2 regions of the Streptomyces sp. NPDC091271 genome follow, and region 1 is predicted to be linked to the other one. Evidence: riboswitches for the same ligand, from Rfam matches in the RefSeq annotation. Region 1 holds a riboswitch; the other holds the start of a gene.
The links. A riboswitch is a leader RNA that binds a small molecule or an ion and turns the genes downstream of it on or off. The one in region 1 is predicted to bind cobalamin.
Positions count from the first base shown of each region.

Region 1 (6,974 bases):
CGTCCTGGACGTCATGGGCGTCGGCGGCGGCGAGAACACGCACTGGTTCATCAAGGACCTGCCGCTGCTCATCGCCTTCGCCGTCCTCGCCGCGTACACCTACTCCTCGGGGCTGCGCGCGCCGGCACTGATCGCGTTCGTCAAGGACGGCCTGATCTACCTCGTCATCGCCGTGGCGATCATCTACATCCCGATCAAGCTGGGCGGGTTCGACAACATCTTCGCCGCGGCCGGCGAGAAGTTCTCCGCCGCCAACGAGGCGGCCGGCAAACCGGTGGCCGGACTCGCCCCCGGCGCCTCCGGCCAGTGGGTGTACGCCACGCTGGCTCTGGGCTCGGCGCTGGCCCTCTTCATGTACCCGCACTCGATCACGGCGACGCTCTCCAGCCGCAGCCGTGAGGTGATCCGGCGCAACACCACGATCCTCCCGCTGTATTCGCTGATGCTGGGTCTGCTGGCCCTGCTCGGATTCATGGCGATCGCCGCCGGGATCAAGGTGGACAACGGGCAGCTCGCGATCCCCCAGCTGTTCGAGAACATGTTCCCCGACTGGTTCGCGGGCGTGGCCTTCGCCGCGATCGGAATCGGTGCCCTCGTGCCGGCCGCGATCATGTCGATCGCCGCGGCGAACCTCTTCACGCGCAACATCTACAAGGACTTCATCAAACCCGACGCGACCCCGGCGCAGGAGACCAAGGTCTCCAAGCTGGTCTCGCTGCTGGTCAAGGTCGGCGCACTCGCCTTCGTCCTCACCATGGACAAGACGGTCGCGATCAACTTCCAGCTGCTGGGCGGTATCTGGATCCTCCAGACGATGCCGGCCCTGGTGGGCGGTCTGTTCACCCGGTGGTTCCACCGCTGGGCACTGATCGCGGGCTGGGCGGTCGGCATGATCTACGGCACGGTGGCCGCGTACGGCGTCGCCAGCCCGACCCAGAAGCACTTCGGCGGGTCCTCGAAGGAGATCCCGGGCATCGGCGAGATAGGTTACATCGGTCTCACCGCGTTCGTGCTGAACGTCGTCGTCGTGCTCGTGCTGACCGTCGTCCTCAACGCGGTGAAGGCGCCGGCCGGTGTGGACGAGACCTCCCCGTCCGACTACACGGCGGACGCGGGCGACCCCGGCGTCAAGGTCGAGCTCCCGCCGGCCACGGCGGGCGCCCCTGGCGGCCACTGATCCCACAGCGGTCGCTCCGACCGCAGGACGTCCGTCCCGGCAGGGTCCACCTGCCGGGACGGAGTCGTATCAGGACCCGCCCCGGCCGTCGGCCCTCCGAAACCGGGGCGCGCCGCACCCGCGGCCTGGTGCAGACTGCCGCCCATGGACGTATCGATCAGGCCGGCCCTGCCCGCTCAGTTCGAGGAGCTGGGCGAGATCACCGCGCAGGCGTATCTGGGCGACGGACTCCTGGACTTCGGCGCCGACGACCCCTATCTGGAACAGCTCCGCGCGGTCGGTCGGCGAGCTGCCGAGGCCGAGGTGCTGGTCGCGCTGGACGCCGACGGCCGCTTGCTGGGTGGTGTCACCTACGTCGAGCCCGGCAGTCCGTGGGCGGACATCGCCGGGGAGGACGAGGCCGAGTTCCGGATGCTGGCCGTCTCGCCGGAGGCCCGTGGGCGGGGCGCGGGCGAGGCGCTCGTACGGGCCTGTATCGAGCGGGCGCGGGCCGCCGGAGGGCTCTCCGGGATCGTCCTGTCGACGCAGTCCGCCATGCTGGGCGCCCATCGGATATATCGCCGCCTCGGCTTCGTACGGACTCCGGAGCGGGACTGGTACCCCCTGCCGGGGCTCGCGCTCCTGACATTCCGCCTGGAGCTCTGACCCTTCACGACACAAGATGTGGGGGCTTCTTCAATCAGCAGCCCCCACATGTATGCTCGACCTCGCTGTCGCCGCAGGGGAATCCGGTGAGAATCCGGAACTGTCCCGCAACGGTGTGATCGGTGTGCTTATCCGCACCCCGAAGTCCGAAGACCTGTCGACAGTGCGTCCGGCTCGACCGAACCGGACGCCGAGACGTCCGGGCCCCGCGGAGGGCCGGTGGACGCCGTGCGCCGTGCTGCCCTTCCCCGGGTGCCGCCGTGCCCGGCTGCCCCGCTCCCGCAGGCCCTGAGCCGAGCGAGGGATAGCCCCCAGTGACCATCGCGCCAGCCGACCCGGTTTCAGCCACGGAATCCGAAGGCCGCACGACCGACGCGCCCGGGACCGCACTGCTGCGGACCCTGACCGGTCTCACCGCCGATCTGCCCGACACCGACCCCGGACGGGTGGCCGCCGCCGCACTGCGCGGCCGCAACGCCCGGTCGGACGAGGCCGAGCTGCGCTCGCTGGCCACCGAGGCCGCCGCCGGCCTGATCTCCGAGGACCCCGCCTACTCCCGGCTCGCCGCCCGGCTCCTCACCCGGGCCATCGCGGACGAGGCCGCCGGACAGGGCGCTGTCTCCTTCTCCGCGTCGGTCGCCGTCGGACATCGCGAGGGCCTGATCGCGGACCGTACGGCCGAGTTCGTCACCCTGCACGCCGCCGCACTCGACGCGCTCGTCGACCAGGCGCTCGCCGACGGCGCGGACGACCGCTTCGGCTACTTCGGGCTGCGGACGCTGCACAGCCGGTACCTGCTGCGCCACCCGCTCACCCGCGACGTCGTCGAGACCCCGCAGCACTTCATGCTGCGCGTCGCCGCCGGTCTCGCCGAGGACACCTCCGAGCGGGCTCTGGAGGAAGTGGCCGCGCTGTACGGCCTGATGAACCGGCTCGACTACCTGCCCTCCTCCCCCACCCTCTTCAACTCCGGCACACGCCACCCGCAGATGTCGTCCTGCTACCTGCTGGACTCGCCGCTGGACGAGCTGGACTCGATCTACGACCGCTACCACCAGGTGGCGCGCCTCTCCAAGCACGCGGGCGGTATCGGGCTCTCGTACTCCCGCATCCGCGCCCGGGGTTCACTCATCCGTGGCACGAACGGGCACTCCAACGGCATCGTGCCGTTCCTGAAGACGCTCGACGCCTCGGTCGCCGCGGTGAACCAGGGGGGCCGCCGCAAGGGTGCCGCAGCGGTCTACCTGGAGACGTGGCACGCGGACATCGAGGAGTTCCTCGAGCTGCGCGACAACACCGGTGAGGACCAGCGGCGTACGCACAACCTCAACCTGGCGCACTGGATCCCGGACGAGTTCATGCGCCGCGTCGACGCGGACACGGAGTGGTCGCTGTTCTCCCCCGCCGACGCCCCCGAGCTCGTGGACCTGTGGGGCGACGAGTTCGACGCCGCGTACCGTGCCGCCGAGGCCAGGGGGCTGGCCCGCAAGACCATGCCGGCCCGTGAGCTGTACGGCAGGATGATGCGGACCCTCGCGCAGACCGGACAGGGCTGGATGACGTTCAAGGACGCCTCCAACCGCACGGCGAACCAGACCGCCGAACCGGGCCGCGTCGTCCACTCCTCGAACCTCTGCACCGAGATCCTGGAGGTCACCGACGACGGCGAGACGGCCGTCTGCAACCTCGGGTCGGTCAACCTCGGCTCGTTCGTCGCCGACGGCACCATCGACTGGGAGCGGCTGGACGCCACCGTCCGTACGGCGGTGACCTTCCTCGACCGCGTGGTGGACATCAACTTCTACCCGACCGGGCAGGCGGGCCGCTCCAACGCCCGCTGGCGCCCGGTGGGCCTGGGCGCGATGGGTCTCCAGGACGTCTTCTTCCAGCTGCGCCTGCCCTTCGACTCCCCCGAGGCCCGCGCGCTGTCCACGAAGATCTCCGAGCGGATCATGCTCGCCGCGTACGAGTCCTCGTGCGACCTGGCCGAGCGGTCGGGCCCACTGCCCGCCTGGTCCGAGACGCGCGCGGCGCGCGGTGTGCTGCACCCCGACCACTACGACACCGAGCTGAACTGGCCCGAGCGCTGGGACGCGCTGCGCTCCCGGATCGCGAAGACCGGCATGCGCAACTCCCTGCTGCTCGCCATCGCGCCGACAGCGACGATCGCCTCGATCGCCGGGGTGTACGAGTGCATCGAGCCGCAGGTCTCCAACCTCTTCAAGCGCGAGACGCTCAGCGGGGAGTTCCTCCAGGTCAACGCCTACCTGGTGGACGAGCTGAAGAGGCTCGGCGTCTGGGACGCGCGGACCCGGGAGGCGCTGCGCGAGGCGAGCGGCTCCGTGCAGGGCTTCGCCTGGATCCCCGAGGACGTACGGGCGCTGTACCGCACCGCGTGGGAGATCCCGCAGCGCGGCCTGATCGACATGGCGGCGGCCCGTACGCCGTTCCTCGACCAGAGCCAGTCGCTCAACCTGTTCCTGGAGACGCCGACGATCGGCAAGCTCTCCTCGATGTACGCGTACGCCTGGAAGCAGGGGCTGAAGACGACGTACTACCTGCGGTCGCGCCCGGCGACCCGGATCGCCCGCGCGGCATCCGGGACGGCCGCCACCGCCGCCCCGATTCCCGTACAGCAGGCCTCCGCCCCCGACGCGGACGCGATCGCCTGCTCCCTCGAAAACCCCGAGTCCTGCGAGGCCTGTCAGTAATGACCACGTCCGAGAACAAGAACCTGCTCGACCCGGGCTTCGAACTGACCCTGCGCCCCATGCGCTACCCGGACTTCTACGAGCGCTACCGGGACGCGATCAAGAACACCTGGACGGTGGAGGAGGTCGACCTGCACTCCGACGTCGCCGACCTCGCCAAGCTCTCACCCGGTGAGCAGCACATGATCGGCCGGCTGGTCGCGTTCTTCGCGACGGGTGACTCGATCGTCTCCAACAACCTGGTGCTGACGCTCTACAAGCACATCAACTCGCCCGAGGCGCGGCTCTACCTGTCGCGTCAGCTGTTCGAGGAGGCCGTGCACGTCCAGTTCTATCTGACGGTGCTCGACACCTATCTGCCCGACCCGGAGGACCGCGCGGCGGCCTTCGACGCGGTCGAGGAGATCCCCTCGATCCGCGAGAAGGCGCAGTTCTGCTTCCGCTGGATGGACTCGGTCGAGAAGATCGAGCGGCTGGAGACGAGGGCGGACCGCCGGCGCTTCCTGCTCAACCTGATCTGCTTCGCCGCCTGCATCGAGGGGCTGTTCTTCTACGGCGCGTTCGCCTACGTCTACTGGTTCCGCTCGCGCGGTCTGCTGCACGGGCTCGCCACGGGCACCAACTGGGTGTTCCGTGACGAGACGATGCACATGAACTTCGCCTTCGAGGTCGTGGACACCGTCCGCAAGGAGGAGCCGGACCTCTTCGACGACGAACTCCAGCAGCAGGTCACCGACATGCTGAAGGAGGCCGTCGAGGCGGAGCTGCAGTTCGGCCGCGATCTGTGCGGCGAGGGCCTGCCGGGGATGAACACCGAGTCGATGCGCCAGTACCTGGAGTGCGTCGCCGACCAGCGGCTCACCCGGCTCGGCTTCCCCGCGCTCTACGGTTCCGAGAACCCGTTCTCGTTCATGGAGCTCCAGGGGGTACAGGAGCTGACGAACTTCTTCGAACGGCGTCCCTCCGCGTACCAGGTGGCGGTGGAGGGGTCCGTCGGCTTCGACGACGACTTCTAGATCCGCGCCCAGGACCTGATGTACGGGCGCCGCGTGGCCGTGAGCGGCTGCGCGGCGCCTGCCGTTTCCGGGGGTGTGTCCCCTCGGCCCCGTTGCGCGTCCCTCAGTTCGCGGTCGATCCGGCGCTCCCGTGCGAGGCCGAGAAGGGCGGGCAGCAGGACGAGGGCGAAAAGTGCGGCTGTGGCCAGGTAGCTCAGGAATGTGTTCATGGCTCTACTGTCGTCCGCGCGCCAGGATTTGGTCAGTGGCAGGACTGTCACACACCATCGAATTGCTGCCACACTGCCGTCATGCTGAACAATGTCGCCGTCCTGCTGATGGACGAGGTCCATCCCTTCGAACTCGGCGTCCTGTGCGAGGTGTTCGGCCTCGACCGCTCCGAGGACGGCCTCCCTGTGCACGACTTCGCCGTCGTGTCCGCGGAAGGCCCGGTCCTGCGGACCCACGCAGGGTTCACCCTCGGCATCCCCCACGGACCGGAGCGCCTGGAGGAGGCCGACCTCATCGCCGTCCCCGCCGGGGGTCACTTCATCGACCGGGAGTACCCCGAGGAGGTCCTCGATGCCCTGCGCCGGGCCGTGGAGCGTGGCGCCCGGGTGCTGAGCGTCTGCTCCGGCGCCTTCGTCCTCGGCGCCGCCGGACTGCTCGACGGCCGCCGCTGCACCACGCACTGGCGGCACTCCGACGAACTGGCCCGCCGCTTCCCCGAGGCCCATGTGGAGCCGGACGTGCTCTACGTGGACGAGGGCCCGGTCATCACGTCGGCCGGCACGGCCGCCGGGATCGACGCCGCCCTGCACCTGGTGCGCCAGGCGCACGGGCCCGCCGTCGCGAACGCCCTGGCGCGCCGCATGGTGGTCCCCCCGCACCGGGACGGCGGCCAGGCGCAGTACATCAAGCGTCCGCTGCCCCGCACCCGGTGCGACACCGTCGGCGAGACGCTCGCCTGGATGGAGCGCCACCTCGACCAGGAGATGACCGTCGAACAGCTGGCCGCCCAGACCCATATGTCTCCCCGGACCTTCGCCCGCCGCTTCCAGCAGGAGACCGGCACCACGCCGTACCGCTGGCTGCTCCGGCAGCGCGTGCTGCTGGCACAGCACCTGCTGGAGACCTCGGACGAGACCATGGACACGATCGCGGGACAGACCGGATTCGGAACCGCGGCGGCGCTGCGCCACCAGTTCGTACGGTCGCTGGGCACGACCCCCAACGCCTACCGCCGCACCTTCCGCGGCCCGGCCCTGATGCGGGAAGTCGCCTGATCCGTACGTGATCCGGCGTCCGGCCGATTGTCCAAGCACCGCCCGGGCCCGTCCATGGACTGCTGCCCGGGCGGCGGACGATGGTCTGGCGCATGGACATACACAAGGCAGGACGAAGGACCGCCGTGGCGGTGGTGGCCGCGCTCGCCGCCGCACTGCT
Region 1 is NZ_JBIVVD010000001.1:994,351-1,001,324, reverse strand. It holds gene mctP (monocarboxylate uptake permease MctP) at 1-1,177, shown strand, start outside; gene ACIQM3_RS04865 (GNAT family N-acetyltransferase) at 1,322-1,822, shown strand; cobalamin riboswitch at 1,863-1,999, shown strand; gene ACIQM3_RS04860 (ribonucleoside-diphosphate reductase subunit alpha) at 2,137-4,533, shown strand; gene ACIQM3_RS04855 (ribonucleotide-diphosphate reductase subunit beta) at 4,533-5,549, shown strand; gene ACIQM3_RS04850 (hypothetical protein) at 5,546-5,758, opposite strand; gene ACIQM3_RS04845 (GlxA family transcriptional regulator) at 5,840-6,814, shown strand; gene ACIQM3_RS04840 (family 20 glycosylhydrolase) at 6,907-6,974, shown strand, end outside.

Region 2 (6,974 bases), on a different contig from region 1:
CGACGAAGTCGTGCAGGTCCCTGGCGAACTCCGTCCGCTGCTCCAGTTTGAGAGCCGCCGCCTGACGCCGCCGGTCCACGAGGAGCAGACGCGTCCCGAGGCCGATGCTCAGCACCGTGAGCGCTGCCAGGGCGTAGATCAACGCGAAGATGGTCGTGGACTGCTTGAGCTGGACCGACACCGGTCGCAGCACGATCGCCAGGTACAGCAGGGGAACAGCCACCGCCGCCCACGACGGCTTCCCCCGCCGGGCGACGACCAGGAGGATGCACACCAGAGCCGCCGGTTCGGCGTATCCCAGCGCCTGCGCCCCGACCCTCATCTCCATGTGCAGCAGCGCCGAGAGACACAGCGACATGACCGCCAGTGTGCAGCCGGCTGCCGGCAGCGCCCGGCTGCCGAGCCGGGGCGAGGCGACGACCAGAGCGATGGCCAGCAGGGCGCCACCCAGCTTGGCGGGGCCCAGCACGGAGCCGTCCCCGAGCCGGTAGAAATCGCCGCCCACCCAGTCCAGCACGACGAGGCCGGCCAGGGCCACGACCAGAACCAGCCGGACCGTGACAAGCAGCTGCGGATGGTCCTTCCCCCGTGTGGCTGTGGGTGCGGCCAACCTCTCCAGCATCTCTCTCACCGTCCTCCCGCCGACCGGCCGAAAGTCGGAGTCGGCCGCGAATGATCTGTCTTTCGCCCGATCCGCCGCAGGCCACGGCGGAGAAGAGTGGTGTCCACCCGGGCGGCGTGTCATAGCCGACCCTCCCACACGCACAGGAGTCACATGAACCACGCAGAGGTGCACCACGGAAGCGGGCCGGGGTTCGGGCGCCCCGTCGGCGCGGCTGCGATCGAGGCCCATGGGCTCGGCAAGCAGTACCGGCGCGGCTGGGCGCTGCGGGACGTCTCCTTCCGGCTGCCTGCGGGGCGGGTCTGTGGCCTTGTCGGCCCGAACGGCGCCGGCAAGAGCACCCTGATGGGCCTGGCCACCAACATGATCCGGCCGACGGCCGGCGCCCTGCGGGTGTTCGGCGCGGCGCCGGGATCGACGGAAGCCGTCCTGCGGACCGCGTTCCTGACCCAGGAGAAGCCGCTGTTCCGGCGCTTCACCGTCGCGGAGACCCTGCGACTGGGCCGCGAGTTCAATCCCTGCTGGGACCAGGAGGTCGCCGAGGGCATCGTCCGCGCGGGTCAGGTGCCGCTGAAGGCGAAGGTCGGCACCCTGTCCGGGGGGCAGCGCACCCGCGTCGCCTTCGCCCTGGCTTTCGGGAAGCGTCCTGATCTGCTCATCCTCGACGAGCCGATGGCGGATCTGGACCCGCTGGTCCGCCGCGAGCTCATGGCCACCCTGACGGCGGAGGCCGCCCAGCACGGCACCACGGTGCTGGTCTCCTCGCACATGCTCGCCGAGCTGGAGCACATCTGCGACTACCTCCTCGTCATCGCGAACGGCGGTCTGCGCCTCGCGGGCGAGGTGGACGAACTGCTCGCAGCACACGCGCTGTTCGCCGTCTCCGGGGGCGGCTCGTCCCCCGCACTCGCGCCGCACAGGGTCATCGAGTCCCGCAACGAGGGCCGGCCGGGCGTCCTGGTGCGCCTCGGCGGACCGGTCGAGTACGGCGGGCAGGCCGAGCCTCTCACCCTGGAGGAGCTTCTGCTCGCCTACCTGCGGTCACCCGACGCGCCCCCGCTGATCGCGCCCAGCGCGCGGGTCGGCGACATCCACGACATCATCACCCACGACCGGACGAAGGCTGTGACCGCATGACCACGCTCACTCACGACCCGGCCCGTACAGCGCCCACCAAACCGGCACGCAGCTACTGGATCCCCCGGCTCGGCGGTCCGGTCTGGCTCGTCTGGCGCCAGCACCGCGCCGCGTTCTGGACACTCATCGCCGCCATGCTCCTCGGCGTGCTCGTCATGGTCCATCTGCGCGGGCAGACGATGGACTTCCTGGCCGCCCAGGACCCGACCTCGCGGAGGTCGGGAGGGCTGCCCCCCGAGTTCGAGACCCACGTCGACCGTCTGCACAGCATCGGGAGCTACCTCAGTTACATCCCCGTTCTGGCCGGTGTCCTGCTCGGGGCTCCGCTCATCGCGGGCGACCTGGAGACCGGCACCGCCAAGCTGGTGACCTCGCAGTCCGTCAGCCGACTGCGGTGGCTCATCACCAAACTCGCCGTTCCCGCCGCGATGCTCGCTCTGTCGACCGGCGTGCTCACCGCCGTGCTCACCTGGTGGTGGAACCCGCTCAAGGGGCTTTCCGACGCCCTCATCTGGACCTCCTTCTTCAGCGTCACGGGGGTCGTACCGGTGGCCTACGCCCTGCTCACGTTCACCGTGGGCGTCGCGGTCGGCCTGCTCCTGCGCCGCACGCTGGTGTCGATGGTGGTCACGCTCGGCATCGTCGTGGCGATCGGCTTCGTCTGGGACGAACTCTGGCGGAGCCTCGGGCACATCATGTCGGTCAGCACCGACAAGGGCGTGGGGCCCGGTGCGGTACGGCCGGAGCTGCCCACCGAGGCTGAGCAGCAGGGACAGGGGACCTACTTCCTCACCAGCTCCGGAGACCGCCTGGACTGGACCACCTGCCTCGACCAGGTGGAGAACGACCGGGCGCACACCGCCTGCCTGGAGTCCAAGCACGTCATCGGCTGGTCCATGGACTACCTCCCCGTCTTCCAGATGCAGACGATGCAGTGGCTCGGAGCCGGCATCATGCTCGCCCTCGCTGCCGTCGTCGCCACCTTCGTCATCCTCTGGGGGCGCAAGCGGCTCCTGTGACCCGTGGCCCCCGGCCGGGGGCTCACCGCGCGGGTTTCGGCGACGCGCGTACCGGTTGGCGGGGAGCGGGCGCCGCGTGGTGGACTTCGTGTACGGACGGAGAGAGACGGTGGCGCAGGGCATGGCCGATCACGGTACGGACCGCGGGTATCTGCTGGACAACCGGCAGTCGGAGGCAGGCATCCGATTCGGTGCGCTCTCCGAGCTGTTCGATCCGGTGACGTTCCGGCACATCGACCGGATCGGCGTCACCCAGGGCATGCGCTGCTGGGAGGTCGGGGCGGGCGGCCCCTCCGTGCCCACAGGTCTTGCCGAGCGTGTCGGAGCCACGGGCCAGGTGGTCTGCACCGACATCGACGTGTCCTGGGCACGCGAAGCCGCCTCCGAAGTCGTCGAGGTCATGCGCCACGACGTCGCGGCCGATCCTCCGCCGCCGGGTGGCTTCGACCTGGTGCACGCCCGGCTGGTCCTGGTGCACGTCGTCGACCGCGCGGAGGCGCTGCGCCGCATGATCCAGGCGCTGCGTCCCGGTGGTGTGCTGCTCCTGGAGGATGCCGATCCGGGGCTGCAGCCTCTGCTGTGCCCGGACGAGTCGGGCCCCGAGCAGCGGCTCGCCAACCGTCTGCGCTCCGGGTTCCGGGAGCTCATGGCCGCACGCGGTGCCGATCTCGCGTACGGCCGGACACTGCCCCGGCTGCTGCGCGAAGGCGGCCTCGACGACGTACAGGCGGATGCCTACTTCCCGATCACCTCACCGGCCTGCACCGTTCTCGAGGCGGCGACGGTCCGGCAGATCCGTGGCCGGCTCGTGGCGGCGGGGATCGCGACCGACGAGGACATCGACCGCCACCTGTCCGCCGTCGCGACCGGACGACTCGACCTGGCGACGGCCCCCATGGTCTCCGCCTGGGGGCGCCGCCCGTAAAGGCGTGCACCGACACAGGCTTTCGTCCCCCGCCCTCGGTGACCTCAGGCCCGCTTGTCATCGTCAGCCACCTGGCACTACTGTCGCCACGCCTTGGTGAACGGGAAATCGGTGTGATGCCGGTGCGGCCCTCGCCACTGTGATCGGGAAGTCCGGCTCCGGCCCTCGCGGGCAGCCACTGGGTCCTTGTGACCCGGGAAGGCGGAGTTCGGGCGGTGGTACCCGTAAGCCAGGAGACCGGCCAAGGCACTTCAACCATCCACGAGGTGCTGGAGAGGGTCTGCTGAGCCATGCACATAGCCGAGGGTTTTCTGCCTCCGGCGCACGCGATCGCCTGGGGTGTCGCGTCCGCGCCGTTCGTCGTCCACGGAGTCCGGTCACTCACGCGTGAAGTCCGGGAGAACCCCGAGAGCACTCTGCTCCTGGGGGCTTCCGGGGCCTTCACGTTCGTTCTTTCCGCATTGAAGATCCCCTCCGTGACCGGGAGCTGCTCGCACCCCACGGGCACGGGGCTGGGGGCCATCCTGTTCCGCCCGCCGATCATGGCGGTCCTGGGCACCATCACCCTGCTGTTCCAAGCGCTCCTGCTCGCCCACGGCGGTCTGACCACGCTGGGTGCCAACGTCTTCTCGATGGCGATCGTCGGGCCCTGGGCGGGGTACGCGATCTACAGGCTGCTGCGCCGGTACGGCGTGCCGCTGATGGTGGGGGTGTTCTTCGGCGCGTTCGTCGCCGACCTGTCGACCTACTGCGTCACGAGCGTGCAGCTGGCGCTCGCCTTCCCGGACCCGAGCACCGGATTCCTGGGCGCGCTCGGCAAGTTCGGCTCCATCTTCGCCGTCACCCAGATCCCGCTGGCGGTGAGCGAGGGGCTCCTGACCGTTCTGGTCATGCGGCTCCTCGTGCAGTCCAGCAAGGGAGACCTGACCCGGCTCGGCGTGTTCCTCGCCGGCAGGCGGGACCGGACCAGGACGGCCGAGCCCGAGGCGGTGGCCCGATGAACAAGAACACGAAGATCAACGCCCTTCTGCTGCTCGTCGTGGCCGCGCTGGCCGTCCTGCCGCTGGCCCTAGGCCTCGGCGACGACGAGAAGGAGCCGTTCGCGGGCGCGGACGCCCAGGCCGAGACGGCGATCACCGAGATCGATCCCGATTACGAACCCTGGTTCTCCCCGCTGTACGAACCGCCGTCCGGCGAGATCGAGTCGGCGCTGTTCGCCCTCCAGGCCGCGTTGGGCGCGGGCGTCCTCGCCTACTACTTCGGCCTGCGACGTGGGCGCCGTCAGGGCGAGCTGCGTGCGAGCGCGCAGCAGGACGGCGGAGACGCCGGGGAACCCGCGGCCCGGGGGAACTGAGGCTCGTGCTGCCGATCGACGCGGCGGCGCACAGCAGTCGCTGGCGCCGCCGCCATCCCGTGGACAAAGCCGTACTCGGTCTGGGACTCACGGTTCTGGCGATCTCGCTGCCGCCGTGGCCCGGAGCCGTACTGATACTCCTCACCGCCGTCACCGTGCTGCTCGGGCCGGCCGGTGTGCCCGCCCGCCAACTGTGGCGGGCCTACCGGGTTCCCCTGGGTTTCTGTGTCACCGGGGCGGCCACACTGCTCGTACAGGTCGGCGGGCCGGAAGGACTCGTGACCCTGGCCGACGGGGGTCCGGTCCGTGCCGGGGAGCTGCTGCTGCGCACCTCGGCGGCGTCGCTCGGGCTCCTGCTGTTCGCCTTCACCACCCCGATGTCCGACCTGCTGCCCCGCCTGGTCAAGGCGGGGGTGCCGGCGCCGGTGGTGGACGTCGCCCTGGTGACCTACCGCATGAGCTTCCTGCTCCTCGACTCGGTGCGCCGGATCCGGGAGGCCCAGGCGGCCCGGCTCGGACACACCACTCGGGCCGCCGCCTGGCGTTCGCTGGCGGGGCTGGGGGCCACCGCGTTCATCAGGGCCTTCGACCGCGCGGCACGGCTCCAGGCCGGGCTCGCCGGGCGCGGTTACGACGGGACCCTGCGCGTCCTGGTACCCGAGGCCCGTGTCTCCGGCCGGTTCGTAGCCGTGAGCGTCACTCTGCTCGCGGCCCTCACCGTGCTGACCCTCGTCCTGGAAAGGCCCCTTTCATGAGCGAATCCGTACTGCTCGCCCTGCGGGGCGCGTCCTTCGCGTACGAGGACGGCCCTGCCGTGCTCAGCGGCCTCGACTTCGAGGCGCGGGCGGGGCGTGCGCTCGCCCTGCTCGGCCGGAACGGCAGCGGGAAGACCACGCTGATGCGTCTGCTCAGTGGCGGGCTGCGCCCCGGCGAGGGGAAGTTGACGGTGGAGGGCCGCCCGGTCGCGTACGACAGGAAGGGCCTGACCCGGCTGCGTACGACGGTCCAGCTGGTGGTGCAGGACCCGGACGACCAGTTGTTCGCCGCGTCCGTCTCCCAGGACGTGTCGTTCGGACCACTGAACCTCGGGCTGTCCGACAGCGAGGTGCGGGCCCGGGTGGACGAGGCACTGGGCGCCCTCGACATCACAGCGCTGGCGGACCGGCCCACCCACCTGCTCTCGTACGGGCAGCGCAAACGGACAGCCATCGCGGGCGCGGTCGCGATGAAGCCCCGTGTGCTGATCCTCGACGAGCCCACCGCCGGGCTCGACCCGGACGGTCAGGAGCGGCTGCTCGCCACGCTGGGCGCCCTCCGGGAGAGCGGCACCACCGTCGTCATGGCCACCCACGACGTCGACCTGGCCCTGCGCTGGGCCGACGACGTCGCGCTTCTCACCCCCTCGGGTGTCCGCGCCGGGCCGGGGCCCGCGATGCTCGCCCGTACGGAACTCCTGGAGGAGGCGGGGCTGCGGCTGCCGTGGGGAATCGCGACCGCCCGGGTGCTGCGCGCCCACGGCCTGCTGGACGCGTCGGCGCCCGGCCCCCGCACCCCCGAGCAGCTCGCGGGCTTCACCTCGCCGACGACGGCGGGGGGCGGCCCTCCCGCCGGTGAGGGCGTCAGATGACGCGGAAGAGGTCTCCGGCGGCACGGACATCGGTGAGGTCCTCGATGCTGCGGAGGTTGTCGCACAGGGCGTCCAGGACCGTGCCGGGCCCCGCGGCCTGCGGGGCCCCGACGGCCACGCCGAAAGAGCGGAAGTCCAGCGTGTGCTTGGCATCGTTCCAGCTGCGCATCCACTGCTCGCTGACGTCGCACTCCCCGTCGGTGATCATCACGATGTCCCCGCGCCTGCGCCCGTCCGAGTTGAACTCCTCGTCCAGCAGTCTGACGGCCGCCGCGAGCGGGGTCCGGAAC
Region 2 is NZ_JBIVVD010000004.1:173,733-180,706, reverse strand. It holds gene ACIQM3_RS17375 (sensor histidine kinase) at 1-610, opposite strand, end outside; gene ACIQM3_RS17370 (ABC transporter ATP-binding protein) at 776-1,759, shown strand; gene ACIQM3_RS17365 (ABC transporter permease) at 1,756-2,778, shown strand; gene ACIQM3_RS17360 (class I SAM-dependent methyltransferase) at 2,900-3,703, shown strand; cobalamin riboswitch at 3,759-3,964, shown strand; gene ACIQM3_RS17355 (energy-coupling factor ABC transporter permease) at 3,994-4,704, shown strand; gene ACIQM3_RS17350 (energy-coupling factor ABC transporter substrate-binding protein) at 4,701-5,057, shown strand; gene cbiQ (cobalt ECF transporter T component CbiQ) at 5,063-5,812, shown strand; gene ACIQM3_RS17340 (energy-coupling factor ABC transporter ATP-binding protein) at 5,809-6,684, shown strand; gene ACIQM3_RS17335 (VWA domain-containing protein) at 6,677-6,974, opposite strand, start outside.
Region 2: another riboswitch for cobalamin. It lies ahead of ACIQM3_RS17355 (energy-coupling factor ABC transporter permease); the one in region 1 lies ahead of ACIQM3_RS04860 (ribonucleoside-diphosphate reductase subunit alpha).